DNA from 2 places in the Aureibacillus halotolerans genome. Region 1 is predicted to be linked to the other one. Evidence: a T-box and tRNA genes for the amino acid it is inferred to sense, from the RefSeq annotation. Region 1 holds a T-box; the other holds one or more tRNA genes.
What was found. The T-box of region 1 lies ahead of argS (arginine--tRNA ligase). A T-box ahead of a tRNA ligase gene usually reads a tRNA of that ligase, here a tRNA-Arg.

Region 1 (15,721 bases):
TATCCTGACACACTAATTGAAATAAAGGCGTAAATTTTCTAAAATCGGTTGACAGCAAATTTATTGTGCGTAAAATAAGAAATACGATAATGATGTTAGAAAACTTACCTTTTATAGGTGAGGAAAATTAACATGATATTGAAAGGGGAATGGATGGATTGGAAATACCACAGCTCATTAACACACTTTGGGTCGTCGTCTCTGCAATTCTAGTCATCTTCATGTTAGGCGGATTTATCATGCTCGAGGCTGGTTCTACGAGGATGAAAAATGCTGGTCACATTGCCGGCAAAACAATCTTTACGTTTGGGATTTCCTCTATAGTCTTCTGGGCGCTAGGCTATGGCTTGATTTTCGGAGAAGGAAACGCATTTATCGGCTTTTCTAACTTCTTCTACGATGGAGGAGACCTGGGGCAAGATATTGCTGGACCTGCGTTCTTTCTATTCCAAACCGCATTTGCGGGCATCTCCTTAACCATTGCGTTCGGTGGTTTCGCGGAGAGAGCGAAGCTTTCCGTCTACGTTCTGTTCGCTGTCTTGTTCTCCGTCTTGGTTTACCCGGTGATTGCTCACTGGATCTGGGGAGGCGGCTGGTTGTCTGCGCTTGGAAAGCAGGATTTTGCTGGATCAACCGTTGTGCATTTAACCGGTGCGATGGCCGCGTTGGCAGCGACGCTTCTTTTAAAACCTCGTCTTGGCAAATACAATAAGGACCGTTCACCGAATCAATTGTTTGGTCACAACCAAGTGTTTACGGCTTTAGGGGTATTAATTCTATGGGTCGGTTGGTTTGGTTTTAATGCAGGAAGCACGCTCGGTGTAGATGATGGCTTCTTCGGCTATGTTGCGCTTGTCACGAACATTGCAGCAGGCGTAGGGGCGATAGGAGCACTTGCTGTCTCTTGGATGAGTGCTGGAAAGTCTGATGTACCAACGATGCTCAATGGAGCACTTGCTGGTCTCGTCGCCATTACAGCATCCTGTGCATTCGTTTCACCTCTTGGTGCTATTATCATTGGACTCGTTGCCGGTATTTTGGTTTACTATAGTATGATATTGTTTGAAAAATTAAACATTGATGATCCGATTTTTGCCCTCTCTGTTCACGGTATGGCAGGTGTGTGGGGCACATTATCCACTGGATTTTTCGCAACACCAGAATTGGCGGCTGCCAATGGTGGGCGTGCAGGTCTTTTCTATGGAGGCGGATTCGAGCAGTTGCTCGTGCAAGCAACGGGTGTTGGCGTTTCAGCGCTTTACGCGTTTGGCGTTGCCTTTGTCCTGCTACTAGTCTTGAAAGCTGTTCTTGGTGGCTTGAGAGTATCTGAAGAGGAAGAAATTATGGGTCTTGATATGGCTGAGCATGGCAGTTACGGTTATCCAGAGTCTATGCAAGCCGTTGTCGAGCAAGCTGCATCAAAAGAATCAGCAACTTCGGCACCACAAGGGAATTCATTTAAAGGCTAGCTATGGAGAGGAGTTTTGCTTGTGACTGACACTCCAGATGTATACGAAGAGATCAGGATCTGGCGTGATGAGCAGTTGAGTGAAGCGGCTTATCATCCTGCAAAGCTTCGAGAACTTCATGATCATGTTTTGACGCGAACGGCGGAGGCGGCACTCGGCCGCTTTTCGCGCGTTTACGGGGAGCCGCCTGTGGCGTTTAACTGGTTTGTGATGGGAAGTGCGGGACGAATGGAACAGGCGTCAGCGAGTGATCAGGATCATGGTATTGTCTTCACTGAAGAGGGGCATGAAGAGTATTTTCTGGGGCTTGGAAAAGAGCTAAGTGATGGCTTGTACGAGCTTGGGTACCCTTACTGTGAAGGAAAGGTAATGAGCTCCTATCCACGCTGGTGCAAATCTGAAGCAGGTTGGTTTGAACAGCTCGAATATTGGATGAATGAGAGTGCGTGGGAAACAATTCGTCATTTAATCATTTTCATGGATGGACGCACAGTTTTAGGTGACGATACTTTGCTTGCCAGGAGCAAAGGCCATGTGTTCAAGCGTGTGCTTCAAAAGCAGGACGTGTTGTGCCGAATGGAGGAAAACACGCGCAAACGAAAAAAAGCAATGGGTGTCTTTGATCAGCTGTTGCCGGAAGACCATGGACCACATACCGGAGCACTGCAATTAAAAGAAACAGCGCTGCTCCCTTTTATCAATAGTGTTCGTTTGATGGCGATTGAAGAGGCATTGCTGGAAACCTCAACCTTAGACCGTTTAGAGCAGTTAAGTCGTCGCTTTCCTGGCAATACAGATTTGCCGAGGTGGCGTACCGATTACGAAAACCTGTTAGCCCTTCGCTTGCGTTTAAAAGAAGCAAACAGTGCCTATGAGGATGTCCATTACGTCGATGTGAAATCGTTAGGGAAGGAAGACAAGAAACAGCTCAAGCATTTGCTCAAAGAAGCTGGACGTATTCATCAGCAAATTCATCAAAAAGTAAGGAAAGGGTGCTCCTCCCATGCCATTTCAACGAATTTCTGATATGATGCGTCGCTTCGGAGGGCGTGGGTTTTCTTCCTTATCAGAAACCAATCCTAGTCATGCCGCCTTTGTACGCAAGCTCCAACGAGAGATGAAACGCCATGAAACGTTATCGGTGCCTCTTAAGCAGCTGGAGTTGACGGTGTTTGACTTTGAGACGACTGGGTTTTGGCCAGACAAAGGCGATGTCATTCTGTCCATCGGTGCGATTAAAGTGAGAAACGGCGAATGTACAGACGACACCTTTTATTCAACGGTCTTATACGAAGAGCCGCTTGCGCCAGAAATCGCTGAGTTGACGGGGCTTACGCATGAAGAATTGCTCGATTCTCCAGCAATAAAGGATGTGCTCGCATCGTTTCTCTCTTTTGTTGGTACCGATGTATTGGTCGCTCACCATGCAGGACATGAAAAGCGATTTATGGAGGCGGCGTTTTTAGACACGTGGGGAATGGGCTTCAAGCGACGTATTGTCGATACGATGTGGCTTGCTAGACTGGCGTATCAATCTGCAGAATTAACGACACTTGACGAGTGCTGTCAAGCAGCAGGCATTGAGATTGAGCATAGGCATCATGCCCTTGAGGACGCGAAAGTGACGGCCACGCTCTGGTGCAACAGTGTGTCCAGCTTTGAAAGAGGATCTGTGAGAACGCTGCAGGATGTATACGAACAGCTCGGCATGTTTTAAGAAATGAGAATATAGGCAGCTTGCATTGGGAAGCATAACACTTGTAAAAAGAATGCTATGGGTGTACAATAGCTTTCCATTAACAGAGGAGCACTATTCTCACGGCCAGTTAGAACGACCGTGTCTTTAGTGGCTTTCATGCGAAACTGCATGAACAAAAGCTTACAAAACAAAGACATGAGGTGAACCAAATGAAAGCAGGATTAGAAATGCTTCTCGGCATGGTTTTGCTAGGGGCTATTTTATTTGTTGGCGTTGTCTACGTTCAGGATTCTCCCGAACAGGAAGCGCGACATATGTTGTCTATGGTGCAACAAGGCGTGCAACCAGAGTCCATGTCTACCGCAGATTATGAACAGCTACGCTATTATTATGAGTATACCGAAGCGCATAACTTACCTGCGCCAGATCATTTTATTTTTGTGAATGATGGTCAGGGGCCGGACTATGACGTTCAAGTTATTATGGATTCCTTTACTACAGATAAGCAAACTGGCGACCCAAAAGTGTTGTCTGGCTCCCTTCATCTGCAAATGACGAAGCATCATCAAGGCATCCTAGGGCAAGGTCAGTGGACCGCTAAGGTAGATCAATTGGAACGATTTTAAGGAACTCACACGTGGGTTCTTTTTTTGGTGTAGTGGTTAATAGGTGTGTGAGTTGGTAAGCGTGCCTTGGGCGTCAAGCCCGCAAGTAAATTCAATCAATCACATACTTCTTTTTTACTTGGGCAATCCTACTTGTAAAGGAGTTGATTGGGAAGATGAAAGGGCTTGTCATTGCTATGGCTGTTCTCTGGCTGTGGTCTTTTGACGTTTCCCAGGCTTCCGCGGCAAGAAGCCATGAGATCCCACCAGTACGTATGCTTCACTTGACGAGTGGAGTGGAGGAGGTGTGGGCCAACGGGGAGCTAGTTCAAAGGGCCAGCTTGCGATTGTTTACATCGTTCACAGCGTATAAAAAAATTGATTCTGCATCAAGGTTGCCTAGGGATGGCGTTTTAGTGCGTATTCCGTTTATGCCGCCTGTTGTTATAGACAATACGTCGTTTAGCGGCCAAGTCATTCAGCTTGTCGTCGTTATTCCGGAGGAAAAAAAGCCTTGGGTCCTTTTGAAAGATGTTGAAGGATCGTGGTATGAGTGTGAAATGTCGTCTTCTGTAGATGAACTTTTACTGGTGCTTTCCGGTGCGGTGCCCAATTAATAGGCAAAAAAATGTTAGATTTTATGTAAAACGGGTAAATCAGAAGTATGGTGGATGATCGCCATGAAATGAAAGGAAGTCCTCAAATTGAATCGTGTGTTTTTTTGGATGGTTTGTATTGGTGTCCCATTTTCAGTTCTGGGTAGCTTCTATCTGTCCTCTACGCTAATGTTTATCGTCTATTCTTTAACGATTGTTGCGTTATCTGCCTATATTGGCAGGGCAACGGAGAGCTTGGCAATCGTCACCGGTCCAAGGCTGGGTGGTTTGCTCAACGCCACGTTCGGCAACGCCGTGGAATTAATTATCTCGATTTTTGCTTTGCAGGCGGGGCTTGTGAATGTGGTCCTTGCCTCCCTCACTGGTTCTGTTATTGGGAATCTGTTACTTGTTGCAGGGTTATCCTTTTTTGTTGGGGGATTAAGATTCAAACGCCAAACCTTTAATGTGCATGATGCGCGTCATCACTCTGGGCTGCTAATTTTTGCAGTGCTCGTCGCGTTTGTTATTCCAGAGATTTTTTCACAACAAGTATCAGAGGAAACAACCTATACAATGAGCATTGCCATCTCTATTGTGTTAATCGTATTTTATGCTTTAGCTCTTATTTTCCGGCTAGTGACTCATCGAGGTGTTTATTCTCAGCCAGGTGATGAACCTGAAGAGGAAGAAACCCCAGAGTGGTCAGCGCGTAAAGCGACCATCATACTTGGATTAACTACGGCAGCGGTCGCGTACATTTCCGAGCAGCTCGTACATACATTAGAGGATGTGGCGAGAACGTTTGGATGGAGTGAACTTTTTATTGGGATTATTCTCGTCGCCATCATCGGGAATGCTGCGGAACACGCGTCAGCCGTCTTAATGGCGTACAAAAATCGCATGAATGTCGCCATTGAAATTGCTTTAGGGTCAACGATACAGATTGCAATGTTTGTTGTACCACTGCTTGTGTTTTTGTCATTTCTGATTGGACAACCAATGGCCCTGGTGTTTACAATACCTGAACTTATTGCAATGATCGTTTCTATATTTCTTGTGATTTCAGTGACCAACGATGGCGATACGAATTGGTTTGAAGGAGCGCTATTGCTTGGGGCGTATATTATTTTAGCGATCGGATTTTATTTTCTTTAAACGAAAAGGAGAAGTGATCTAAAATGAAGACGTATACGGCAACCGTTTCCACTAAAAACAATCGTACTCAACTGAGTGCTTCAGGCTGGACGTATAGAGAGGTGTATCAAAAGCTGGCGAAACAAAGCAAGACGCCGCCAGCATTTCCGAAAACCCCACGGTAAATGGCAAAGGACTATTGACGTTCAGGATCAGCCTTGGTATAATTTCAGAAATTTTATCTAAAATGTCAACGAAAGAGAGAGTAGCTGTTTGGCGCATGCTTAGCGAATTGGGGAGAGTGAGAGCCCAGTCATGAACCAGCAGTGAACCGGACTCTGGAGAAGCAGGCCTGAACGTCTGAAGAAAGTAGGGCTTGACGTTAGTCGCGTTATCGACTAGGAAGTGGGAAAGATTTATTTGATGATCTTTCCAATAAGAGTGGCACCACGGACCCCCGTCTCTTTATTGAGATGGGGGTTTTTTGCGTGCAGAAAGGGTTGGGCAAATGGAATCATTGAAAACGATTTGGAGTACGGTCGTACAAGAGGCGGTTGCGGAAAATGTAACTTTAGATGACGTCTATCAGCTGATAGAGACCCCGAAACAAGCTGGGCATGGAGATTTGGCCTTTCCATGCTTTATCTTGGCTAAACAACAAAGGAAAGCACCGACAGTGATTGCTTCGGAGCTTGCTGAGCGCCTTCACCATCCTTGGATTAAGCGCGTCGTTGCTGTAGGCGGGTATGTCAATGTGCTCTTTCATCGCAATATCATTGCGAATCAAGTGCTGAAACAGATATTGGACAATGGAAGCACCTACGGCTCAAACAGCTCTGGGAACAACGCAAACGTTCCGATTGATTTTTCGTCTCCGAACATTGCAAAGCCTTTTTCAATGGGGCATCTTCGCTCAACGGTCATAGGGCAATCTATAGCTCGACTTGCTGAAAAAAATGGCTATATGCCCATCCGCATTAATTATATTGGCGATTGGGGGACGCAATTCGGTAAGCTCATTGCAGCATATACATTATGGCATACGGAGTATGATACGAAAGCAGACCCCATTCGTGCCTTGTTTCAGATGTATGTTCGTTTTCACAAGGAGGCAAAACATACTCCTGAGTTGGAGGATGCAGGCAGACAGTGGTTCGTAAAGCTCGAAGCAGGGGATGCAGATGCGTTGGCGCTTTGGCGCTGGTTTCGTGAGCTGTCTTTAGAGTCGTTTAATCACTTGTATCAACGACTTAATGTGAGCTTTGATCTTGTGCGAGGCGAGGCCTATTATAACGACAAAATGAAACCAATTGTGAATGAGCTTAAAAGCAAAGGTTTGCTAGAAGAGTCTCAAGGGGCTTCAGTTGTTCGCTTGGATGGTGAGGTGCCCCCTTGTCTTATTCAAAAAAAGGATGGCGCTTCATTGTACGCTACGAGAGATTTGGCGGCGGCGTTTGATCGTCACACGTCCTATGAACCAACACGAATGTTGTATGTGGTAGGGCAGGAGCAGGCGCTTCATTTTGTTCAAGTGAAGGAGGTGCTAAAAAAGATGGGTGCCTCTTGGGCAGACCAAGTGGAGCATGTCTCTTTTGGACTGCTTTTATCTGGTGGGAAAAAAATGTCCACGAGAAAGGGGCACGTCGTCATGCTAGAAGACGTTCTAGATGAGGCGAAAAATCGCGCGCTCGCCTCGATCCAAGCAAGAACGCCTCATTTATTTGAGATGGAAAAGGTGGCCGAAAAGGTTGCTGTTGGGGCGCTGATCTTCCATGATTTAAAGCATTATCGCCAAAATGATGTGGAATTTTCTCTGGAGCAGATGCTTACCTTTGAAGGTGAAACAGGTCCGTATCTTCAGTACACCTTTGCTAGAGCAAAAACGCTGTTAGAAAAAGGGGGATGGAGCGAAGCTGATCAGCATACAATAACAGAAATTGACGAGGAGGCATGGCCGATCGTTAAAGCATTGGAAGAATGGCCAGCAAAAATTAAGCAAGCGTGGCAGCAGACAGATCCTTCACTCATCGCAAGGCATCTGCTTTCATTGGCAAAAGCGTTCAACACATTTTATAGCCAAGTGCGTATCATCGACGATTCTGCGAACAAAGCTACACGTTTGACGATTGTGTGGACAGTTGCCACTGTGTTAGAGGATGGGCTGAAACTGTTGGGAATTCAGGCGCCAGAGAAAATGTAACAAAACACCTTGAAGCTTGCAGGGTGCCTTGTAGGCATGTAAGATACACAGAGATGTTGGTGGCAAAGGTGGGAAGAAAAATGAAAAAACAACTGGCATTGCCTAAAGTGTTAGAAACGTATCGAGAACAATTTGAGCAGACGATGTTACCGTTCGTGCGCTTGCGCGGCGTGCTAGCGAAAACAGGCCCTTACGATAGCAAATTCGGGGGTACGCCTTATTTTCCAAACAATGAATCGTATCCTGAGGACAGCCATGGGGTTCCAATGAAGCTGTTGGCGCAATTGAACTTCGCACAACTTCCTGCGCTTGAAGATTATCCAGACAAAGGCATTCTTCAGTTTTACATTTCCGTCAGCGATGACGTGTACGGAATAGACTTTGATGAGCCTTTAAGCCAAAAGGATTTCCGTGTATTGTATTTTGAAGAGCTTTTCGAAGAGCAGGAGCTTATGTCTGATTTTTCATTTGTGAGGACGATCGACAGCTCGCCTTTTGAAGAGGACGATATCGACATTGCCTTGTTCGCCGTTTTGGATGAGGAAATGGTGTCCGTCGGTGATGTTCGCTTTAAAACACACTTTCACGATGACGCGTGGCACTTTTTTAAGCAATACGGACATGAAGCAGATACGACGTGGGGGGACTATAATGATCTCCACGGAGGGCAGGGACATAAAATAGGGGGATACGCGTATTTCACGCAAGAGGACCCTAGGGTCTATGAACACCAGTCGCATTCGCGCCTATTGTTTCAGATAGATACAGACTATTCAATGGGCATTTTATGGGGAGACTGTGGCGTAGCCAACTTTTTTATTCGTGAAGAGGACTTAAAAAACCGCAACTTTGATCAAGTATTATACAACTGGGATTGCTCATAGCACAGGTCTGCTATGAGCATTTTTTGTTTCCCAGTGAATGTAATGAGGTTTTAGTGACGAACGGGATCTGCGACATGCACAAGCTGCTTGCCGATGTTCGTGCCTGAAAAGAGTCCGAGAAAGGCATCTACAGTGTTTTCAAAGCCGTCAATAACAGATTCTCTGTACGTCAGCTTACCTTGCAATAGCCACTCTGTTAGTTGGGCTTCGCCTTCCGCGTAACGATGCGCGTAATCAGAGACAATGAATCCTTTCATTAAGGCACGGTTTACTAGTAAGTTCGGTTGGATGCGAGGCCCAACGTCTTGTTTTTGTAAGTTATATAATGATATTTGACCGCAAATCGGGATGCGAGCACCGTCATTTATGAGTGAAAGGGCAGCGTCTGATACAGGACCTCCGACATTATCAAAGTAAATGTCAATCCCATCTGGACAGGCGGTCTCCAAAGCAGAGGGCACATCGTCTGTTTTATAATTCACTGTTGCGTCAACGCCTAATTCTTTGAGATACGCTGCTTTTTCATCTGATCCCACGATACCTACCACGTGAGCACCTTTTAATTTTCCAATCTGACATACTAAACTACCAACAGCTCCAGCTGCACCGGACACAACTAAGGTGTCTCCCTCCGAAGGGTTGCCGATGTCAAGCAGGCCGAAGTAGGCTGTCAATCCAGTCATGCCAAGTGGTCCTAAGAAAACGGATGGAGGAAGCGGATCCGATGTAATTTTCCTGAGCAGGCTTTCCTTGACGGCATTGACACGTCGGAACGGCAAAATGCCGGTCACAAGATCACCGACAGCAAAAGTATCCGTGGCGGTTTCAGTCACTTCTCCTATGAGCCCACCAGAAATCGCTTGATCTAACTGAAACGGAGGCACATAAGATTTTGTATCGTTCATACGACCACGCATGTAAGGGTCGACAGAAAGGTATAAAGTACGAACAATGACTTCACCTTCGCCTAAGACAGGTGTATCTAATTGCTCGAATGAAAAATCCTCTTTTGTAGGTAACCCGGATGGTCTGTTTATAAGTAGTAACTGTTCATTTTTCAATTCCATAGCCAAGCTCCTTTATCGTAGGTTCAAACTCGTTCTTATCGTACATAATTCTTCAATACAATATACATTTCCAATAAGCGACTTTCTCAAACATTTCAATGGAGGGACATATATGCATCCGACGCAACGATTGCAATTCCGACGCTATACAATGGAAGACTTGATGTTTTATACATCACTTTGGCAACATCCTGATGTCGTCCGTTTTATAGGCAATGGGCAGAAAAAGACCTCCGAGGAGGCCCGACGAAGCTTGCAATATTGGGTGCTGCCAGGGTACAAAGATGGGTTAGGACTCCATCTGATTTTGGATGCCAAAACCCATCAACCGATAGGTCACGCTGGGCTTGTGCGTCAGCTTGTCGATGGACGCACAGAGATTGAAATTGGCTATTGGTTGTTGCCGGAATACTGGGGCAAAGGTTTGGCAAAGGAAGCTGCGGCTGCCTGTATGGACTATGGGGAAAATGTATTAGGCATTCAACGATTTATATGCCTCATTCACCCGAACCACCCAGCATCTATCTTTGTTGCACTACGTATTGGCATGGCCTACGAAAAAACGAGTGCCTACAATGGCAGGGATGTGCTCGTTTATGCAAACACGGCATCAATGTGAACCAGTGTCCGCTTTTGCTCGGATAATGCCAGTCTGACCAGCTGTCACATCTCCTGTAGCCATGTGCTCTACTGCCCAACCTTCAGGCAAGTTGGTGAAAATAAGTGGCGTGACCACAGACGCTTGTTTTTTAACGCGCTCCAGATCAAAGTTGATTAATGCCTGCCCCGGATGAACAGTATCGCCCACTTCAACGAGGGCAGTAAACCCATCGCCTTTCAATGCAACAGTGTCAATCCCAATATGAAGAAGTAACTCGGTTCCTGCTTTTGTTTTCAAGCCAATGGCATGTGTCGTGTCGGCAATCATTTCGACACGGGCATAAACAGGGGAGCAAACGGTCCCGTCGCTTGGCTCGATCGCAAAGCCGTCCCCCATCATTCCTGTAGAGAACATGTCATCATTGACGTCCGCAAGAGGGATGAGCTTTCCAGATAGGGGTGCAGCTACAGCGGCAATATCATTCGGATCGGCTGTTTGCTCTGCGGTCTCATTTCGTGTAGAGGATTCATTGGATTGATCCGCATTGGTGCTTTTATTCTTAAGCAAATCCTTCATGGCATTGTAGACAAATTCAACCTGTGTGCCAACGATGACTTGAAGGTTTGTTTTGCTGACCTTCATGACACCCCTAGCGCCATGCGATTTTAACGCTGCTTCATTGATTTGATCCATATTTTCTACAGTTAAGCGCAATCTGGTGGCGCAATGGTCCAGGGTACGGATGTTGCTGCCGCCTCCTAGATCTTCAATAAACTGCAAGGACTGCTGATCAAATTTCGATGAGCCGGAGGGGTTTGTATCGACATGACCAGGGCTGCCAGCTACGGCAAGCTCCTCATCCTCATCCTCACGACCAGGTGTTTTTAGATCAAAAAAGCGAATGGCGAAATAAAAGAGCCCGAGATAGACGAAAAAGTAAACAACGCCCATGATCAATAATGTTAATTCTCCACGCCCTTGGGCGGATTGGAGAACAAAATCAATCACACCTGCTGAAAAGCCGAAGCCGTGATGCACATCGAATAACGTGGCTAAATACAGCGCCGATCCGGTGAGAATGGCATGGATGAGATAGAGCAGTGGTGCCAAAAACATAAACGAGAATTCAACAGGTTCTGTGATGCCGGTGAAAAAGGAAGTGAACGCAAGGCTAGACATCGCAAACAGTGTTGCTTTTCGGCGTTCCTTTTTCGCAGCAAGACCAATCGCTAGTGCAGCACCTGGAATACCAAACATCATGATGACATAAAACCCACCCATGAAAATGCCAGCCTCAGGGTCTCCTTCTAAAAAGCGGTTCAAATCTCCCGTAACGCCGTTATATTCGCCAAATTGAAACCAGACGAGTGTATTAATGACATGATGAAGGCCAAAAGGAATCAACAGACGGTTAATAAAACCAAAAATTCCTGCCCCAGCTGCCCCGGCATCTACAATGGATTGCCCTCCTGCCTCGACCAATCCTTGAATAGGCGGCCATACAAAGCCTAGGATAATCGTAACGAGAAGCATAAGTCCCGCCGTAGCAATCGGAACAAATCGCCGACCACCAAAGAAAGCGAGGAATTCGGGGAGCTGAATATTGTTAAAGCGATTGTAGAGTAAACCGGCAGTCACCCCAGAGAGTAAACCTCCGAGCACGCCCATATCAATATCCTCACCACCAATCGCGATCAACCCTTGGGAAAGAATAAAATAACCTATGACCCCTGCGATCGCAGCCGCGCCATGACTATCCTTTGCAAACCCGACCGCAACACCAGCCGCAAAAATAATTGCGAGATTGCCGGTAATGCCGAGTCCAGCGTCTTGGACAAATGCCCCTCCAGCGATGGAGTATTCTTGCATTAAGAGTCCGATACCTATTAAAATACCTGCTGCCGGCAGAACAGCAATCGGAAGCATTAGGGCTTTGCCTAACCGTTGTAAAAAATCGAGCATGTTGTTCTCATCTCCGTTTCTATGCGAATTAAGTGGACGCAAAATCGGCTTATATAAGCTATGGGAATGAAGTCCTTGAGTGGTCATTCAGTGATGCTCTATAGAACTAGGGCGTGTCTGAGAACTCAGAAGGGAGCAGATGTTGCCGAATTTTCGTTCCAAGCAAGGCGCTTTTTCGCAGACGGACCGGACGTACGTCAAGGAAAAGGAACGAAGCAGGGGAGGAAAAGGCGGTGACAAATGACTCTGAGCGTGTTTTAAGACACGCCCTAATTTCTGACCACTTTATTTTTTCCATAGTCCCTTTGTAGATTCCTTCTTATGATGTGCTTTTATGAAGAAGTGACGGTTTCGTGAAAATGCTGTTCCTTTTACTCATTTCGTGTAGAACATGGTAAAATCATACCGACCCCGTATGTATTGGGGATGATGGAAAGGGGTGTAGTCCAAATGATTGACGGTATGCAGGCAGCTCATGAAGGCTCATGGGCATTTGTCGTAATTCTATTTGTATTGTCTTACCTGTTTGCGAATGTTAAAGTCCTGCCAATGATTTTACGTTTGTTTTATGTCATTATGATTTTCTCGGGTGGCTATATGCTGTTTAGTTATGGCTTTCCACTCCATTTTGTGATTAAAGCCATTTTGGCGATTGTCGCCATTGGGCTGATGGAAGCAACACTTGGCAAGAAGAAACGTGGCGAAAAAGCTGTTGGACTTTTCGTAGCCGTTATCGTTGTGCTTCTTCTCGTGGTTTTGCTTGGCTATGGTGTGCTTGGTTAAAAACGGACGACTTCTCTTTCTAAGGGGAGTCTCTTTTCTTTTTTCAGAATGTAAAGAAACTTGGAGGTGTGGATAATGACATTCGAGGGAGATCCATTAGATCAGCGGTCCATCGATGCCTTCCGTCTGGAGGAATATAAATTTCCGAATATCAAGACATCCTTCGAACTGTACGGCATGCACATTCGAAAAGTTTCGGCAGGATGGGAGTATCCTGTTCATGAGCATGCGATGTATGAAATTAATTTAGTTACAGAAGGCGCGCAGCGGTTTTATGTGGACGGGGAGCTTTACGAGCAGAAACAAGGGGACATGATGCTCATCCGGCCGAATGTACGACATTCCAGCGAAGGAGCGGGAGAGGAGTTCACCTATTTTTGCCTGCATTTTAATCTGGAGGATCGTTGGTTCCTCCCCTTCTTTCAACAGTCTAATCAAAGTTTTTATCCTGCACGGGCAAGCCTTGTTCGTCAGATCCGTCCGTTTTTAGATCGCTTGATGGCAATGATAAAGCAGCCTTCTCATCAGCTTGCGATCTATGCGCTCATGTTTGAGATGCTTGGCGCGCTAACAACGGCGCTGTCGTTACAAGACAAAACGAGCGCAGTGCCAGGACACACCATTCAGCTTGCCTATGACATTGCCGAACAACTTGAAAAATATATCTTGGTTTCTGAAACATTGCACGAACAGACGTCGAAAAGGAAAGGCATTGTCACGAGGGTTGCAGAGGAGTTGAGCTTTAGTGAATCCTACATTCAAAAAGTATTCAGGCAAGTCTACCACCTCTCTCCTCGCCAATACGTTTCCATGCGTAAATTGAACCACTGCAAGACAAGTCTCCAGCATAGCCAAATGTCGATTGAAGAGCTCTCCCTTGTCATGGGATATCGGGATGTGGCGCACTTCAGTCGCCAGTTCAAACGCTGGTCAGGGTTGTCGCCATCTCAGTATCGAGAGATCCAAAAAAGCCAGACGACGTATCCACATGGACCATAGTCCTGATTTGGGTAAATAACAACATTGAAAATGCCATGGAATGTTGCACGTCCATTGCCTAAACTGGACAAAAAGCAAGCTGTTGAGTATTGTAAGCGCTTTATGTAAAATGAGTAAAAGGGAGAGAGATCAATGACGACGATTAAGAATCCAATTCTAACAGGCTTTCATCCAGACCCAAGTGTTTGTAGACATGGAGAAGATTACTACGTAGCTGTTTCAACGTTTGAATGGTTCCCAGGCGTTCAAATCTTTCATTCAAAGGATTTAAAGAATTGGCGTCTCGTTTCACGACCATTGAGCAGAGTAAGTCAACTCGATATGAAAGGAAACCCGAATTCAGGAGGCGTATGGGCCCCTTGCCTATCCTATCATGACGGGAAATTTTGGTTGATTTATTCAGATGTAAAGGTGGTCTCCGGGGCATGGAAGGACGGTCATAACTACCTTGTTACATGTGACACAATAGACGGGGAATGGAGCGACCCTATTTATCTCAATAGCTCTGGATTCGATCCGTCGCTGTTTCATGACCCGAGTGGAAAGAAATACGTCGTCAATATGGTATGGGACCAGCGTCAGCATCAGCACTCGTTTTATGGAATTGTTCTACAAGAATATGACCATACAGAGCAACGGCTTATAGGACCGAAGGAAATTATTTTTAAAGGAACGAACCTAAAACTGACAGAAGCGCCGCACCTTTATAAAATGGGGGATTATTACTACTTGCTCACTGCAGAAGGCGGAACGAAGTATGAACATGCAGCGACCATAGCAAGGTCAACTTCACTTCATGGACCCTATGAGGTTCATCCGAGCAACCCCCTCATTACGTCCTGGCCATACCCTGAAAATCCATTACAAAAGGCAGGGCATGCATCCATTGTTCACACCCATACGGACGAGTGGTATATGCTTTACCTCATGGCACGACCATTGCCTGATGATACGAAGTCGCTAACAGGACGTGATCTTTATTGTCCTTTAGGACGAGAGACAAGTATCGCGAAACTGGAGTGGCGTGACAACTGGCCATACATCCATGGTGGTGGAAATCAGCCGACCTTGACTGTCGAGGGGCCAGCGATCCCAGAGCACCCATGGCCAGAACGTGAACCAAAGGACGATTTTCTTTCGACTGAGCTAAGTCATGAGTTTCAATCCTTACGCATCCCACTTGATGACAGCATTATGTCATTAAAGGATAGGGCGGGGTACCTTCGTTTATACGGGAAAGAATCCCTGACCTCACTGTTTACACAAGCTCATGTGGCGAGGCGTTGGCAGGATTTCTATTTTAGAGCAGAAACAAAGCTGGATGTCCATCCAACGACGTTTCAGCAGGCGGCTGGCTTGGTGTGTTACTACAATACGGACAATTGGACGTCTCTTCAGGTCACCTGGCATGAAACGAAAGGAAAAGTGTTAGATATCGTTCGTTGTGACCAAGCGGCTGTTTCACAACCAATTGCCGGTCATGAGGTCGTTATTGAGGATGACAAGGCGGAAGTATATTTAAGAGTAGACGTTCGTGGACCACACTATCAATTCTCCTATTCATTAAATGGAGATGATTGGGTAAATATCGGTCCTGCGTTTGAATCGTACAAAATTTCGGATGACTACATCAGGTCAGGAGGATTCTTTACAGGCGGCTTCGTTGGTATGCACTGTCAAGATACTTCAGGCGAAAACGTGCCAGCCGATTTTGATTAT
Region 2 (15,721 bases), on a different contig from region 1:
TTGCTGGTATTTTATATGATTTGGCTTCAAAAGGGGCTAAAGAGCAGTACCAAAGGCAAAACTGAGCGAGAATGGATCATCAAACGCAGACGGTAGAAGGGGGGCGTAGAGATGTCCTTTGCATCAACGATAAAAAAAGAACTAACGCAATGGGTGGCAGATCCATGCTGTGAAATGTCGGAGTTATCTGCTCTGATTCGTATGAATGGCTCGGTGTCCTTATCAAAGCAACAAATGATTTTAGACATACAAACAGAAAATGCCGCCATCGCCAGACGAATCTATACGCTGTTAAAAAAAGCGTATGAAATAAACGTCCGTTTGCTTGTACGAAAAAAAATGCGTCTTAAAAAAAACAATGTGTACATCGTTCGACTGGAAGAGCAGGCAACACACATTTTATCTGATCTACGCATTCTTAGTGAAAACCGCACGTTTGAGCATTCAATATCTGCTGAGTATCTTGAGAGAGACTGCTGTCGAAAAGCCTATTTAAGAGGCGCGTTTTTAGCAGGTGGCTCTGTAAACAATCCAGAGACATCATCGTATCATTTAGAAATTTTTTCTCAATACGAGGTGCATAACACGGCATTGATGAAGCTTTTAAATTGCTATCATTTAAATGCAAAGTCATTAGAAAGAAAAAAGGGTTTTATCGTCTATTTAAAAGAAGGCGAAAAAATATCTGACTTCCTCACTGTGATAGGAGCTCATCAGGCCATGCTGCACTTTGAAGATGTCCGCATTGTTCGTGATATGCGAAATTCGGTCAATCGTCTCGTTAATTGTGAAACAGCGAACTTGAACAAAACGATTGGTGCTGCTTTGCGACAGGTTGAAAACATTCATTTCATTGAAAGGACTGTTGGTCTGGATGCCTTACCTGATAAGCTTAGAGAGATTGCTGAGCTTCGAGTGAAGTATCAAGAGGTTTCTTTGAAGGAACTTGGTGAGATGACGTCGAATGGAAACATAAGCAAGTCTGGCATTAATCACAGATTAAAGAAAATAGATGATTTTGCCGAAAAACTAAGACGAGGGCAATTGCCCGAAAGAGTGTGACCACATAAATAGTAGACAGTGCTATTGTCTGTAAAGAATGTCATGTTTTTTAATGAGGCGGCGACCGGTCGAAAAATGAAACATTTTTTCTTCCGGTTGCATATATCTTAAATATAAAAGCGCTTTCAATAAAGGGGAGGAATTACATTGACACAACAACAAGTTACGGTGCAATTAAAAACAGGACTGCGTGCTCGCCCGGCAGCGATATTTGTTCAAGAAGCCAATCGGTTCATTGCTGATGTGTATTTGCAAAAAGGATCGAAGAAAGTAAATGCGAAAAGCATTATGGGGTTAATGAGCTTAGCCGTTGGCGCTGATCAGGAAGTCACCATTTCAGCAGAAGGCAGAGATGAAAAGGAAGCGGTTGAGGCGCTTGTCTCGTTTGTACAAAAAGAAGATGTGGCTTAAATATTTTTAAGCAAAAAAAAAGCGACTGGGAACCCAGTCGCTTTTTTAAATAGATGAGGCAACTTCATTGTCGCTTCATCCTATTTCTACTTTTATTTACGTGACATCACTGAGTCAATTATGCCATACTCTACGGCAGTTTCTGCAGTCATGAAGTTGTCACGATCTGTATCACGTTGAATGGTTTCGATCGGCTGTCCTGTACGTTCAGCAAGGATTTCATTGAGCTTTTCGCGCATTTGTATAATACGTCTTGCATGAATTTCAATGTCTGACGCCTGACCTTGTGTTCCGCCAAGCGGTTGGTGAATCATCACTTCACTATTTGGAAGTGCATAGCGCTTGCCTTTCGTTCCAGCTGCAAGCAAGAAGGCTCCCATTGATGCCGCCATGCCAGTACAGATGGTCGACACATCAGGCTTGATGAATTGCATCGTATCATAAATGGCCATTCCTGCTGTAATTGAACCCCCAGGGGAGTTAATGTAAATGGAGATGTCTTTTTCTGCATCTTCGGCTTGCAAAAATAGAAGCTGAGCGACGATTGAGTTTGACACATTGTCGTCAATGCCACTTCCGAGCATAATAATACGGTCTTTTAATAATCGAGAGTAAATGTCATATGCACGTTCACCGCGGTTGGTTTGTTCAATGACTGTTGGAATAAGATTCATTAACGATTCCTCCTAAAGTTACTTAAATAGTATGTAGTCATCATACTCATTTGGTCAATGAAGGTCAAATCATACGCTTCATTGAAGAGTACTCAAACATCATTGTATCATGTATTCGACGAAAGATACCTTTATTCATCCTTCCCGGGAACTTAAGTTGGTAAACAGAAGAGGAAGTGAGGAGTGGAGTGAATATGGGGTCTGCATTGTCCTAAAAGTGGTCGGAGTTAATTTCAGGAATTAAATTTTATGAAAAACTTTGGATCATCACCACGGTTGATTTAAATACTCGCGGTCATACGCTCGCTTTCACCCTAAAGGGTACAAGTGCAACATCGACTCAAGAAGACCTCGTCGTGTTTTCTTTTCCTGCTGCGATTTGTGATCCTCCTCTGGCGTGATATATGCATTGTGGATCGCATTGAGTGTTTATTGATAGGTATCAAAGTACATGGATGCATATGATCATCTGACCCCATCCCTTTTTCATTTCACTCTTGCGTCCAAACGTAGGATGCCGTATAATTACCTTTGTCACTTTATGAAAATACTCATGCGCTCGTAGCTCAGTTGGATAGAGCGGTGGTTTCCGGTACCACGTCAGTCGGGGGTTCGAATCCCTTCGAGCGCGTCAAGGTTGTTTTAATGGGGAATGTGGATGGTAAAACCTAGCAGTTATGGTTTTTTCGTCATACGAGGGAATCGGTCTAGGTCGATTCTGCCCCATTATTTTTTATTGGTTCCGAATCATTGAGTGCTAAGAGATTATAACATTCGTTTCAGTGAATGTAGTGTATTTCTTTATACTCCAGATCTTGCATTATTTAATCAGAAAGTTTACTATTGTTCATTAAGTTGGTATATATTATACTACAGATACCCCTATAAAATGGTATCTTTTATTTGGTTTCTGCGTACAATGATAAGACCTTTTGGGAGGTGTTGTTGTGCGCAAAAGAAAAAGTGAGGAGGACAAAGACATGTCTGTAACTAAGAAAGAATTGTCGGTAACCGAATCACTCACTGAAGCGTTTGAGGAAGTGGAAAGAATTCGTAGTGGCAAACAACCAAAAACATCTTGGCAAGAAATGATTGAACAAATCAAAAAAGATAGGGATTCAGGTAATCTATAATTAGATGAACCATTATCAAATAATACCTACTAAAAGTTTTGATAGAGCTCTACGTAATTTAACTAAAAAACATCCGAAGGCAGTAGACGATATTGGGGACGTATTAACGAGTTTACAAAATGGCGACTTGGTAGGTAATGCTATTCCTGGTTTAAAACATCCTAATAATAAAGCCTTTAAAGTTCGGTCAGCTAATGTAAGTGGGCGAACTGGTAAGCGTGGGGGATTCAGGATTATTTATTATCTGGTCACTTCAGATAATGAAATTTATCTATTAACCGTGTATTCTAAATCAGATAAACAGAACATTTCAACAAAAGAAATAAATGAACTAGTAAGAAAGTATGTGAAGCCACTGTAGAAATCTATACCGAATCCGTAAATTAGCGGTTCGGTATAGAAATGTTGATACACCGACGGTTATCGTACATAGTTTCCTGTGGTTTCCGGTACCACGTCAGTCGGGGGTTCGAATCCCTTCGAGCGCGTCATTCAAAAGGGGTTGTCTCAAAAGCCTCTTAAAAGTAGAAAACCTCAAGGCATTTGAACAGATGCCTTGAGGTTTTTCATGTTTTATAATTTGAGTGGCGATTGATATTATGCAGAGTCAGAAGATTAGCGTAGTCAAAATACGTAGACTCCTGCGGGAACAGCACGAGCTGAAGATCCCGCAGGAAAGCGATTTTTTGCTTTCCGAGGAAGCTGAAGCCGTGCCCGGCGGCATAGAAAACACGAGGAGGTCTTCTCGAGTCGATGTTGCACTTGTACCCTTTAGGGTGCAAGCGAAGTATTTTGATGAAGCGGTTTAATTCTATTACCAGAAAAAATCTTGAAGATATTCTCACAAGTTCATTTTTTGACCTTATGGGACAGCCCCTTTCTAATTGGTAAACGTAGTATACGCTTCGTCCAGATTACGGAGTCTTCTCATAATCTCTGAATTTTTTGTGAGTCGATCTTGAATTAGTGTCGAAACAACAGAGCGATAATAGGCATTCACAGCATCTTGCCTTTTTACGTCATTGTGCTTTTTGACATAAATCTCGAAGCTGTCCACAAAGTAGTCGACTGAAAACAATTGATGATTCATTGAACAACACCTTTTCTATAGTTACCTATCTGTAGTATAAAGCATGCGGAGCATTGAAACGAGAGAAGATTGCAACCTCGTTATTGGTGTAGGTCGGATGTAGCATTAATCTTCCTTAATTGTAATGGTTTTGTAAATGAGGTTGACAATAAGGGTTTAGGAAAATATGGTTATAGCAAGGAAAAGATCAATTGATTTGTATTCTTACATTTCACGGCGATTCATCTATATCATGCAATCAAGCGACTGACAGTTTGGAGGGAACGATGTGTTTTTTCTTTTATACGGCTTTCTCGTATGGTTAGGGGCATCGGTGATCTTCAGGCTTGCTGGTCAATTTTTCTTTGTACCAGGGCAACCGATACTTCTGATCTGGGCGTCTGTGCTCGTTATACCTTTGGTTGCTGTCCTAACGTTGCCACTATATCATAAGAAGAAGCTGAACTCGGAGGCGCAGTTGAAAGCGGCCATTTGTATAGCTCTTCCTGGGATGGTTCTCGACACAGTCGTGCTTCTTTCCTTTGACAGTATTTTCGTCAACTTGGATCAGCAAATGGATGGGACGTTTGGCTCTTGGCTATTGTTTGCGTATTCTTTAGTATTGGTCTCTGGTTTTTTGCCGCTAAAATTAAAAATATTTAAAAGGTCTCTATGAGGAGGTATCACGATGTTATCAATCATCCTTTACAGCCGACCAAGCTGTGCGTTATGCGAAGAAGCAGAAGCGATGCTGACCCTTCTCCAAAAGGAATACACGATAGACAGTCAGGTCGTGAACATTGAGAAAGACGAACGGCTGCACGAAGCCTACCAGCTTTCAATTCCAGTCCTTGAACTTAACGGTTCCATCATTGCGGAAGGTCGCATAAACTGGAATGACGTTGAGCAAGCTTTAACGAGTCAATCTGAGTGATGTATGCTCTAAGCAAATAGTTGTCGATCTGTGTCTAAAATGGTACAATATTAGTGCAACAAGATTTCTTGTTATTTTTTTGCCCGTCATGGGACGTTTTTTGACTACGTGGGACATTTTTCGTCCCTGTCAGCAGTAAAAGGGGATCTTCGATATGCGAGAACTAGTGGAAATGCAGCAAAAATTACTTCCCGATATGATGTTTGTTCTTCAACGAAGATATCAAATCCTACAGTACATGCGAGTCATGCAGCCCATTGGTCGCAGAGCGTTGGCGTCTAGCCTAGAGCTGACCGAACGAACACTTCGATCTGAAGTCTCCTTCTTGAAGGAGCAAGAACTCATTCACATTTATAGCCACGGAATGGTGTTATCAGATGAGGGTCTGCGCCTAGTCGATGAGCTGGCAAACATGATGAAGGAACTGACTGGCTTGCGTGAGCTTGAACAACACCTTAAGGAAACGCTGGATTTAGAAGGCGTTATGATTATCCCTGGGGACAGTGATGAGATGCCTTGGGTGAAGAAAGAGCTTGGGCGTGCTGCTGTACAACGTATGAAAGCTTCTTTTGGCGACAACAATATTGTTGCAGTTACCGGTGGGACGACAATGGCTGCCGTCGCAGAAATGATGAAGCCCGAGGGAAAGCACCATCAGATGTTATTTGTGCCTGCTCGTGGTGGGTTAGGTGAGGATGTTGAAAATCAGGCGAATACGATCTGTGCAAAAATGGCAGAAAAAGCGTCTGGGGAATATCGTCTCCTTCATGTTCCAGATCAGCTGAGTCAATCGGCCTATGACTCTATGATCCGTGAACCAGGGGTCAGAGAAGTTCTCGACTTAATTCAATCTGCAACAATGGTCGTTCATGGCATCGGTGACGCGCTTAGTATGGCAAAGCGACGGAACACATCCAAAGAGGATCTCGCAGATATTGAAGCGCAAAATGCGGTTGGTGAAGCATTTGGATTTTACTACAATAATTCTGGACAAATTATCCACAAGGTAAAAACCATTGGTCTCCAGTTGGAAGACTTGCATACGGTGGGTGCCATTATTGCCGTGGCTGGAGGCGCATCAAAAGCGAATGCCATACGCGCTTGTATGAAGGAACAAAAGCGTTCTTATCTCATTACGGATGAGGGTGCTGCTAAAGCTTTTATTAGAGGGTCATCCCTTTAATTCATAGATCTTCAAACACTAAGGAGGAATTATCATGGCAGTAAAAGTTGGAATTAACGGTTTTGGACGTATTGGACGTAACGTATTTCGCTCAGCGTTAAATAATCCTGATGTGGACGTTGTTGCGGTAAACGACTTAACTGACGCAAACATGCTCGCTCACCTTCTTCAATATGATACTATTCACGGCAAACTAGATCGTACAGTTACTGTAAACGGAAGCAATCTTGTCGTTGACGGCAAAGAAATCACCGTTCTTGCAGAAAGAGACCCTGCGAAACTTGGTTGGGGAGATTTAGGCGTTGAAGTTGTTGTTGAATCTACAGGGATCTTCACAAAACGTGCGGACGCTGCGAAGCACCTTGAAGCTGGAGCTAAAAAAGTGATTATCTCTGCACCAGCAAACGAAGAAGACATCACTGTGGTTATGGGTGTAAACGAAGAAGCTTACGATCCAGCAAACCATCACGTCTTGTCAAACGCGTCTTGTACAACGAACTGTCTTGCACCATTTGCAAAAGTATTGAATGACAAATTCGGCATCAAGCGTGGCATGATGACAACTGTGCACTCATACACAAATGATCAGCAAATTCTTGACCTTCCTCATAAAGACTACCGTCGTGCACGTGCGGCAGCGGAAAACATCATCCCTACAACTACGGGTGCTGCTAAAGCTGTATCTCTAGTTCTTCCAGAATTGAAAGGCAAATTGAACGGTATGGCAATGCGTGTACCTACACCTAACGTATCATTGGTTGACCTTGTTGCTGAGCTTGATAAAGGCGTTACTGTTGAAGAAGTGAACGCAGCATTCAAAGAAGCAGCTGAAGGCTCATTGAAAGGTGTGCTTGCTTACAGTGAAGAGCCGCTTGTTTCTACCGACTATAATGGCAGCACAGCATCTTCTACAGTGGATGCCTTGTCTACAATGGTTATGGAAGATCAAATGGTTAAAGTTATCTCTTGGTACGACAATGAAACTGGTTATTCTAGCCGTGTCGTTGATTTGGCTGCATACGTTGCATCAAAAGGCTTGTAAGCTATAAAAAAGGGGAAGGGCAATAAGGACACGGGCATGCAAACGTCCGTGACCCTTTTGACCTTTCCCTTTTATCCATGAACGCAGTGAAATCTTGAATGATGAAGGAGGCCCTCTAGAATGGAAAAGCAATCAGTGAAGGATATTCAGCTTCAAGGAAAAAAGGTATTTTGTCGTGTTGACTTCAATGTCCCACTTGAAGACGGCAAAATCAGTGACGACACCAGAATTCGTGCTGCTTTACCGACCATCCAATACATTTTGGATCAAGGAGGTCGTTTAATCCTTGCGAGCCATCTTGGCAGACCAAAGGGAGAAGTCGTTGAAGACCTACGCTTAACTCCTGTTGCTGAGCGATTGAGTGAACTGCTTGGACAACCAGTGACCAAAACAGATCAAGTTGTAGGTTCAGAAGTAGAAGCAGCTGTACAAAAGCTTGATGACGGAGAGGTCGTGTTGCTCGAGAATGTTCGCTTTGAAGCGGGCGAAGAGAAAAATGACGCGACCCTTTCGAAACAGTTTGCTGCATTGGCTGACGTTTACGTCAATGATGCGTTTGGTACAGCTCACCGTGCGCACGCTTCAACCGTCGGCGTGGCTGAGCATCTAAACGCATGTGCTGGTTTCCTCATGGAGAAAGAGCTTGAGGTTCTTGGCGGTGCATTAGAAAAGCCAGACCGTCCGTTTACTGCCATCATTGGTGGTGCGAAAGTGCGCGATAAAATTGGCGTCATTGAGCATCTGCTGAAAAAAGTGGACAACTTAATTATCGGTGGCGGTCTTGCGTACACATTTATTAAAGCGCAAGGTTACGAAATTGGGAAATCCCTTTTAGAAGAAGACAAGATTGATCTCGCAAAATCGTTTATGGAAACAGCGAAGGAAAAAGGCATTAAACTCTATCTTCCTACAGATGTTGTCGTAGGGGATGACTTCTCGAATGACGCCAATACAAAAGAAGTGTCGATTGACCAAATCCCTGCCGATTGGGAAGCAATGGATATTGGACCGAAAACACGGGCTTTGTATAGTGATGTGATTTCGAAATCAGAGCTTGTGATTTGGAACGGACCGATGGGTGTATTTGAAATGGAAACCTTCGCGAATGGCACTCGCGCCGTTGGTGACGCAATGGCAGCGACGACCGGTTACACGATTATTGGTGGCGGCGACTCTGCGGCAGCTGTTGAGAAATTTGGTCTCGCACAAGACATGGATCATATTTCAACCGGCGGTGGGGCATCGCTTGAATTTATGGAAGGCAAAGAACTTCCTGGCGTTACTGTACTAACAGACAAATAAGAAAGAGGTGAGGTCTTATGCGTAAACCGATTATTGCAGGAAACTGGAAAATGCATAAAACACTACAGGAAGCAGCTGACTTTGTCACAGCTGTAAGCAGTAAGCTTCCAGGCGAAGAAAAAGTGGATGCGATCGTTTGCTCCCCAAGTCTGTTTCTTCAAAACCTTGTAGAACAAACGAAAAGCTCTTCTCTAAAGGTCGGAGCACAAACAATGCACTTTGAAGACCAAGGCGCATTTACTGGTGAAGTGAGCCCAGCAGCTTTAGAGGATCTTGGCGTTACTTATGTTATCCTCGGTCACTCGGAACGACGTGAACTGTTTGCTGAGACGGATGAAGCAGTGAACAAAAAAGTCCATGCGGCCTTTGCACATCATCTTGTTCCTATCGTCTGTGTAGGCGAAACACTCGAACAGCGTGAGGCAAATGAAACAAGCGATGTTGTTGAGGGGCAAGTGATGAAGGCATTGGAAGGGCTAAGCCCAGAAAAAGCCGAACAAGTCGTCATTGCCTATGAACCGATCTGGGCAATTGGCACAGGCAAATCCTCTACTGCAGAGGATGCGAATGAAGTTTGCTCCGCGATTCGTCGCGTTATTCTTGATCAATTCGGTCAAGAAACAGCAGAAAGCTTACGTATTCAATACGGTGGTAGTGTAAAACCTGGGAACATTGCAGAGTACATGGCAGCATCAGATATCGATGGGGCCCTTGTTGGCGGTGCAAGTCTCGAACCAGACTCCTTTGTCCAGCTACTAGAGGCGGCTCATAATGGCTAAGCAACCAGTTGCGCTGATTATCCTTGATGGATTTGCTTTTCGTGATGTGACGCAGGGCAACGCTGTAGCGCATGCGAAAAAACCGAATTTTGATCGCTACTGGGATCAGTTCCCACATACGACGTTAACGGCATGTGGGGAAGAAGTAGGACTGCCTGATGGCCAGATGGGCAATTCAGAGGTAGGGCATTTAAATATCGGTGCAGGCAGAGTGGTGTATCAGAGCCTGACGAGAGTGAATAAGGCCATTAAAGACGGCGATTTCTTTGAAAATGACACGATTCAAGGGGCGATTAATCACGCCCATGAAAAAGAATCGCGTGCGCTTCACATTTTCGGACTATTGTCAGATGGCGGCATTCATAGCCATATCAATCACTTGTTTGCGATTTTAAAGCTTGCGAGTGATAAAGGCTTGAAAAAGGTTTACATTCATGGCTTTTTGGATGGTCGCGATGTAGCACCGCAATCGGCGAAAACCTATATTGACGAGCTACAGCAGAAAATCAAAGAATTACATGTAGGTGAAATTGCCACCTTGTCGGGCCGTTACTATTCAATGGATCGTGACAAGCGCTGGGATCGTGTTGAAAAATCGTATCGAGCGATGGCTTATGGCGAAGGACCTTCCTACAAAACACCAGAAGAATGTATCGAAGACAACTACAGCAACGACATTTATGATGAATTCGTGCTTCCATCTGTGATGACGAAAGAAGATGGATCTCCAGTCGCAACGATTCATGATGACGATGCAGTGATTTTTTACAACTTCCGTCCGGACCGTGCGATTCAAACATCGCGAGCATTTACAAATGATGATTTTCGTGAATTTGATCGTGGGGACAAGGCGCCCAAAAACCTTTTCTTTGTTTGCTTAACGCAATTCAGCGAAACGGTTGACGGTTATGTAGCCTTCAAACCTGTAAATCTCGACAACACGATGGGGGAAGTGCTTTCCCAGCAAGGCAAGAAACAGCTTCGAATTGCCGAAACGGAAAAGTACCCTCATGTGACCTTTTTCTTTAGTGGCGGTCGCGAACAGCCTTTTGAAGGAGAAGAACGCATTTTGATTGATTCTCCTAAAGTGGCAACATACGATCTCAAACCAGAAATGAGTGCGTATGAAGTCAAGGATGCGCTTCTTAAAGCGTTGGACAAGGATACATTTGATGCGATCATTCTAAATTTCGCTAACCCTGACATGGTCGGTCATTCAGGAAAATTAGAGCCGACCATCAAAGCCATCGAGGCTGTTGACGAATGTCTTGGGGAAATCGTTGATAAAATACTTTCTAAAGATGGCGTTGCCTTGATCACCGCGGATCATGGCAATTCAGATGAAGTTGTAACGCCTGAAGGCAAGCCGATGACAGCACATACGACAAATCCTGTGCCATTGATTGTCACGAAGAAAGGTCTTGCTTTAAACGAAGGTGGAAAGCTTGGCGACCTATCTCCGACAATGCTCGACATCATGAACTTAGAAAAACCTGTAGAAATGACAGGAGAATCACTGATCAAAGACGAAAAGTAAACGTATAGCTGAGGCTGTAACGCGAGAGGACGCTCTTGGCTTTAAGACTCAGTTTTACAAACAACACACAATGATGATAAAGGGAGGGACTCTCATGTCCTTAATTATTGATGTATTTGCACGTGAAGTACTAGACTCTCGTGGCAATCCAACAGTAGAGGTTGAAATTCATACAGAATCTGGCGCATTTGGTCGTGCGTTAGTGCCAAGTGGTGCGTCCACTGGAGAATATGAAGCTGTCGAATTACGTGATGGCGACAAAGATCGTTATCTTGGCAAAGGTGTTCTTAAAGCCGTTAGTAACGTAAACGAAAAAATTGCACCAGAGCTCGTAGGCTTTGACGTGCTTGATCAAGTAGCCATTGATGAAGCATTGATCGATCTTGATGGTTCTGATAACAAAGGCAACCTCGGTGCCAACGCTATTCTTGGTGTGTCTATGGCGGCGGCTCATGCAGCAGCTGACTTCCTTGACATTCCTTTGTACCAATACTTAGGTGGATTCAATGCGAAAACACTTCCAGTACCAATGATGAATATCATCAACGGTGGTGAGCATGCCGACAACAACGTCGATGTGCAGGAATTCATGGTTATGCCAGTTGGTGCTGAAAGCTTCAAGCACGCCCTTCGCATGGGAACTGAAATCTTCCACGCACTTAAAGGCGTCTTGAAGGAAAAAGGCTACAACACAGCAGTGGGTGACGAAGGTGGCTTCGCGCCAAATCTTAGCTCGAACGAAGAAGCACTGCAAACGATCATTGAAGCGATCGAAAAAGCAGGCTACAAGCCGGGAGAAGACATCCAGCTTGCAATGGACGTGGCAGCTTCTGAAATGTACAAGGATGGCAAATACCATCTATCTGGTGAAGGGGTGACAAAAACCTCTGAAGAGATGGTTGACTTCCTTGTACAGCTTGTTGAAAAATACCCAATCATCTCGATCGAAGACGGCCTTGATGAAAACGACTGGGACGGCTTTAAGCTCTTGACTGAGCGCGTTGGGAACAAAGTCCAGCTCGTTGGGGATGACTTGTTCGTAACGAACACGAAAAAGCTCTCTGAAGGTATTGAGAAAGGCATCGCCAACTCAATCCTCATCAAAGTGAACCAAATTGGAACACTCACAGAAACATTCGACGCCATTGAAATGGCGAAGCGTGCAGGGTATACGGCTGTCATTTCTCATCGCTCAGGCGAAACAGAAGACAGCACGATTGCTGATATTGCCGTCGCAACAAATGCTGGGCAAATTAAAACAGGCGCACCGTCTCGTACAGACCGTGTAGCGAAGTACAATCAGCTTCTTCGCATTGAAGATCGCCTTGCATTTACCGGCCGTTACGGTGGTCGCGCAGCATTCTACAATATCAACAAATAAGCAATGCATTCAACTCTCCTTCGCTAGGACCGCGAAGGAGAGTTTTTTGATTTCATTTTTAAAGACGCTGTGACATAGTTGAGTCAAGAAAGTGGACGCCTTGAATGTTTTCCTTAAGAGGCATGGTGAAGAAATCACGCGAGTTCTTTTCCGAATCGATGATGCACTTGTGCCCTTTAGGGTGCAAAGAAAATACGACCGCTTCGTCAAAATACTTCGCTTTCCGCGGGCACGGCTTCAGCTTCCTCGGAAAGCAAGCTTTCCTGCGGGATCTTCAGCTCGCGCTGTTCCCGCAGGAGTCTACGTATTTTGACTACGCTGATGTTTGTTTCTGTGTAAATGGTTTAATTTTTTATTGGTATCGTATAACGCGAGGATAAAAGCGTGGTAAGGCGTGTTGCTTACCAATCAAGTCAAGTTTATGCATCGTTTCAGGCAAATTGGATCACCTAGAGAAGTATTGATGCAGCGATGGACTTACGTTTAACTAACTTTCGCAGTGCGAAATCAACTCCAACGCTAAAAGTAGCCACTAGCGAGACTCCTGCGGTAAAGAAAACACGATGAGACGTACTCGCGAATCGATGTTGCCCTTATGCCCTTTAGGGTGGAAAAGCGAGCTAAGCGAGACCCCACAGAGAGCGCAAGCGATCGAGGAGGCTCGCAGTTCGCCCGCGGCAAAGAAAACACGACGAAAGTACTTGGAGTCGATGTTGCGCTTGTGCCCTTTAGGGTGAAAGCGAGCGTATGGCAGCTTGTATAATAAGCAACTACAACATTGAATTGTAGGTTTACCAAGTAATTTAAGTGTTCCTGCCAAATAAAAGCGAAAGTTGAGTTTAAAAGAAATTAATGACAATCATTTTATTGGAGGCGAGAAACGTGAGTCGACCTATTAAAGTTATACTAATCGTCTTGCTAGCTGTGTTGTTTTTATGGGGGGTTATGTCGATTTACGCTGCTTATTCTCTTGCTGATTAAGCCGTGAAAGACCTTGATCGTTTGACTTGCAAGCAGTTGTTGTCCTTCAAGTCATCTTATGGTACATTAGAGATAGATTTGACTCGGTTTAGGAGGATATAAAATGCATGCTATTGCGATTACGCTGCTTATTCTTGTAAGCATTGGCATTATTGCGCTTGTTTTGCTTCAGCCAGGAAAAAGTGCTGGTCTTTCAGGAGCGATCTCCGGCGGAGCGGAGCAATTGTTTGGTAAACAAAAAGCACGTGGAATGGACTTGATTTTGCATCGTCTCACGATCGTGTTTTCTGTACTCTTTTTCTTGCTCACAATTGCCGTGGCTTATTTTAATGTGTAAGAACTGACTAGCGAGTGGCAGACAGCTGCTCGCTTTTTTCATTTAAACTGGGAACAATACAATAAAGGAACGCCCACATGAAAGGAGAAATAAACGACATGAACGTTGTCAAACCAAAGCCGTTCACGTTCTCAAATGGAGACCGTGCCGTTCTCCTGTTGCACGGATTTACTGGCCATTCAGGCGACGTGAGAATGCTAGGACGCTTTTTAGAGAAGCAAGGCTATGCCTCTCATGCGCCGATTTACCCTGGTCATGGTGTGCCAATTGAGGAGTTGCTATTGACTGGCGCCGAGGATTGGTGGACCTGTGCACTAGAGGCATATGACCACCTTCAATCGCTTGGCTTTGAAAAAATTGCGGTTTGCGGGCTGTCGTTAGGCGGTGTGTTAAGCCTAAAGCTTGCTTCAGTACGTCCAGTCGCTGGCGTGATATCTATGTGTGCCCCTGTCGTCGCCGATCATCAGGATCGTTTAAAAGCAGGTGTTATTGCAAGGGCAAAAGAAATTAAACAGCTTGAACGCAAAGATGAAGAGACGATCCAGCAAGAATTGAATGCATTGCAGCAACAGCCATTCACCGTATTAGAGCAGTCGAAAACACTTATAAATGGCATTCGAGATGAGCTAGATCTTGTCTATGCACCGACGTTGATTATCCAAGCGCGTCAAGATAAGATGATTAATCCTGACAGTGCAAACATGATTTATGAAGGCATTTCATCAGAGCAAAAGGACATCCACTGGTACGAAAACTCTGGACACGCGATTACCTTTGGCAAAGAGAAGGATAAGCTACATGAGGACATTTATGAGTTTTTAGAGGGGCTCAATTGGGAAAGCTAACAATAACGTTTGAGACCCGGCAAAGGAGAAATGCAGAATGTCCAACGAAGATCAGTCCTACCAGCAACCGCTGTTAAGTTTTATGAAAGAAGAGGCCTATAAACCACTCACGGTGAACGAACTTGAAGAGGCTTTTCAAATTGTAGAGGCACCAGATTTTAAAGCGTTTGTTAAAGCACTCGTGGAACTTGAAAATCAAGGCCGTATCGTGCGCACCAGAAGCAATCGCTATGGACTTCCTGAAAAAATGAATCTCGTGAAAGGGAAGGTTAGTGCCCATTCGCGTGGCTTTGCTTTTTTATTGCCTGAAGCAGAAGGCGAGGACGATGTGTTTATTCCGCCGAGCGATTTGAAAGGCGCTATGCACGGTGATACGGTACTAGTTCGCGTAACATCAAAGGATGCCAAACAGAAACGTGAAGGCACAGTTGTCCGTATTCTAGAACGAGGGATTAAGCGTGTCGTCGGTACGTATGTCGCAAGCAAAGGCTTTGGTTTTGTCGAGCCGGATGACAAAAAAATTTCCGCTGATATTTTTATTCCAAAGGATGCGACCAATGGGGCCGTTGAGGGGCACAAGGTCGTTGTCGAACTGACGAGCTATCCTGAACGACGTATGAGTGCTGAGGGTCATGTCATCGAAATTCTAGGACATAAAAACGACCCTGGCATTGATATATTGTCGATCATTCATAAAAATGGCATTCCGATCGAATTCCCTGAAGATGCTCTTGCTCAGGCGAAAGAAACGCCAGAAAAGATCGCACCTGAAGACCTCCAAGGCCGTGAAGATTTACGTGACGACGATATCGTCACCATTGATGGGGCAGATGCCAAAGACTTGGATGATGCAGTAAGCGTGAAAAAGTTGGATAATGGGAACTACCAGCTTCGCGTTCATATTGCCGACGTCAGTCACTATGTGCAGGAAAACAGTCCAATTGATAAAGCGGCGCTAGAGCGTGCGACAAGCGTCTATCTTGTCGATCGTGTCATACCGATGATTCCACATCGGTTATCAAACGGCATTTGCTCCTTAAATCCACAGGTA

Region 2: it has a tRNA-Arg gene. The T-box ahead of argS (arginine--tRNA ligase) is inferred to sense a tRNA for this amino acid. The anticodon was not compared.

Annotation. Positions count from the first base shown of each region.
Region 1 is NZ_SNYJ01000013.1:96,160-111,880, reverse strand. Features, by position in the region: gene EV213_RS14740 (ammonium transporter) at 159-1,469, shown strand; gene EV213_RS14735 (DUF294 nucleotidyltransferase-like domain-containing protein) at 1,491-2,495, shown strand; gene EV213_RS14730 (exonuclease domain-containing protein) at 2,473-3,186, shown strand; gene EV213_RS14725 (hypothetical protein) at 3,378-3,794, shown strand; gene EV213_RS14720 (hypothetical protein) at 3,950-4,390, shown strand; gene cax (calcium/proton exchanger) at 4,478-5,527, shown strand; gene EV213_RS20815 (hypothetical protein) at 5,551-5,691, shown strand; T-box leader at 5,751-5,974, shown strand; gene argS (arginine--tRNA ligase) at 6,015-7,706, shown strand; gene EV213_RS14705 (YwqG family protein) at 7,787-8,590, shown strand; gene EV213_RS14700 (NADP-dependent oxidoreductase) at 8,641-9,657, opposite strand; gene EV213_RS14695 (GNAT family N-acetyltransferase) at 9,770-10,276, shown strand; gene EV213_RS14690 (glucose PTS transporter subunit IIA) at 10,268-12,220, opposite strand; gene EV213_RS14685 (DUF1516 family protein) at 12,671-13,003, shown strand; gene EV213_RS14680 (AraC family transcriptional regulator) at 13,079-14,002, shown strand; gene EV213_RS14675 (glycoside hydrolase family 43 protein) at 14,135-15,721, shown strand, end outside.
Region 2 is NZ_SNYJ01000015.1:80,893-96,613, forward strand. Features, by position in the region: gene EV213_RS15545 (gluconeogenesis factor YvcK family protein) at 1-65, shown strand, start outside; gene whiA (DNA-binding protein WhiA) at 112-1,062, shown strand; gene EV213_RS15555 (HPr family phosphocarrier protein) at 1,210-1,473, shown strand; gene clpP (ATP-dependent Clp endopeptidase proteolytic subunit ClpP) at 1,566-2,147, opposite strand; tRNA gene EV213_RS15565 (tRNA-Arg) at 2,703-2,778, shown strand; gene EV213_RS20830 (hypothetical protein) at 3,128-3,280, shown strand; gene EV213_RS15570 (hypothetical protein) at 3,285-3,641, shown strand; gene yvfG (protein YvfG) at 4,161-4,370, opposite strand; gene EV213_RS15580 (DUF5367 domain-containing protein) at 4,639-5,025, shown strand; gene EV213_RS15585 (glutaredoxin family protein) at 5,038-5,283, shown strand; gene EV213_RS15590 (sugar-binding transcriptional regulator) at 5,438-6,466, shown strand; gene gap (type I glyceraldehyde-3-phosphate dehydrogenase) at 6,501-7,508, shown strand; gene EV213_RS15600 (phosphoglycerate kinase) at 7,629-8,810, shown strand; gene tpiA (triose-phosphate isomerase) at 8,828-9,589, shown strand; gene gpmI (2,3-bisphosphoglycerate-independent phosphoglycerate mutase) at 9,582-11,126, shown strand; gene eno (phosphopyruvate hydratase) at 11,221-12,507, shown strand; gene secG (preprotein translocase subunit SecG) at 13,592-13,825, shown strand; gene EV213_RS15625 (alpha/beta hydrolase) at 13,924-14,670, shown strand; gene rnr (ribonuclease R) at 14,708-15,721, shown strand, end outside.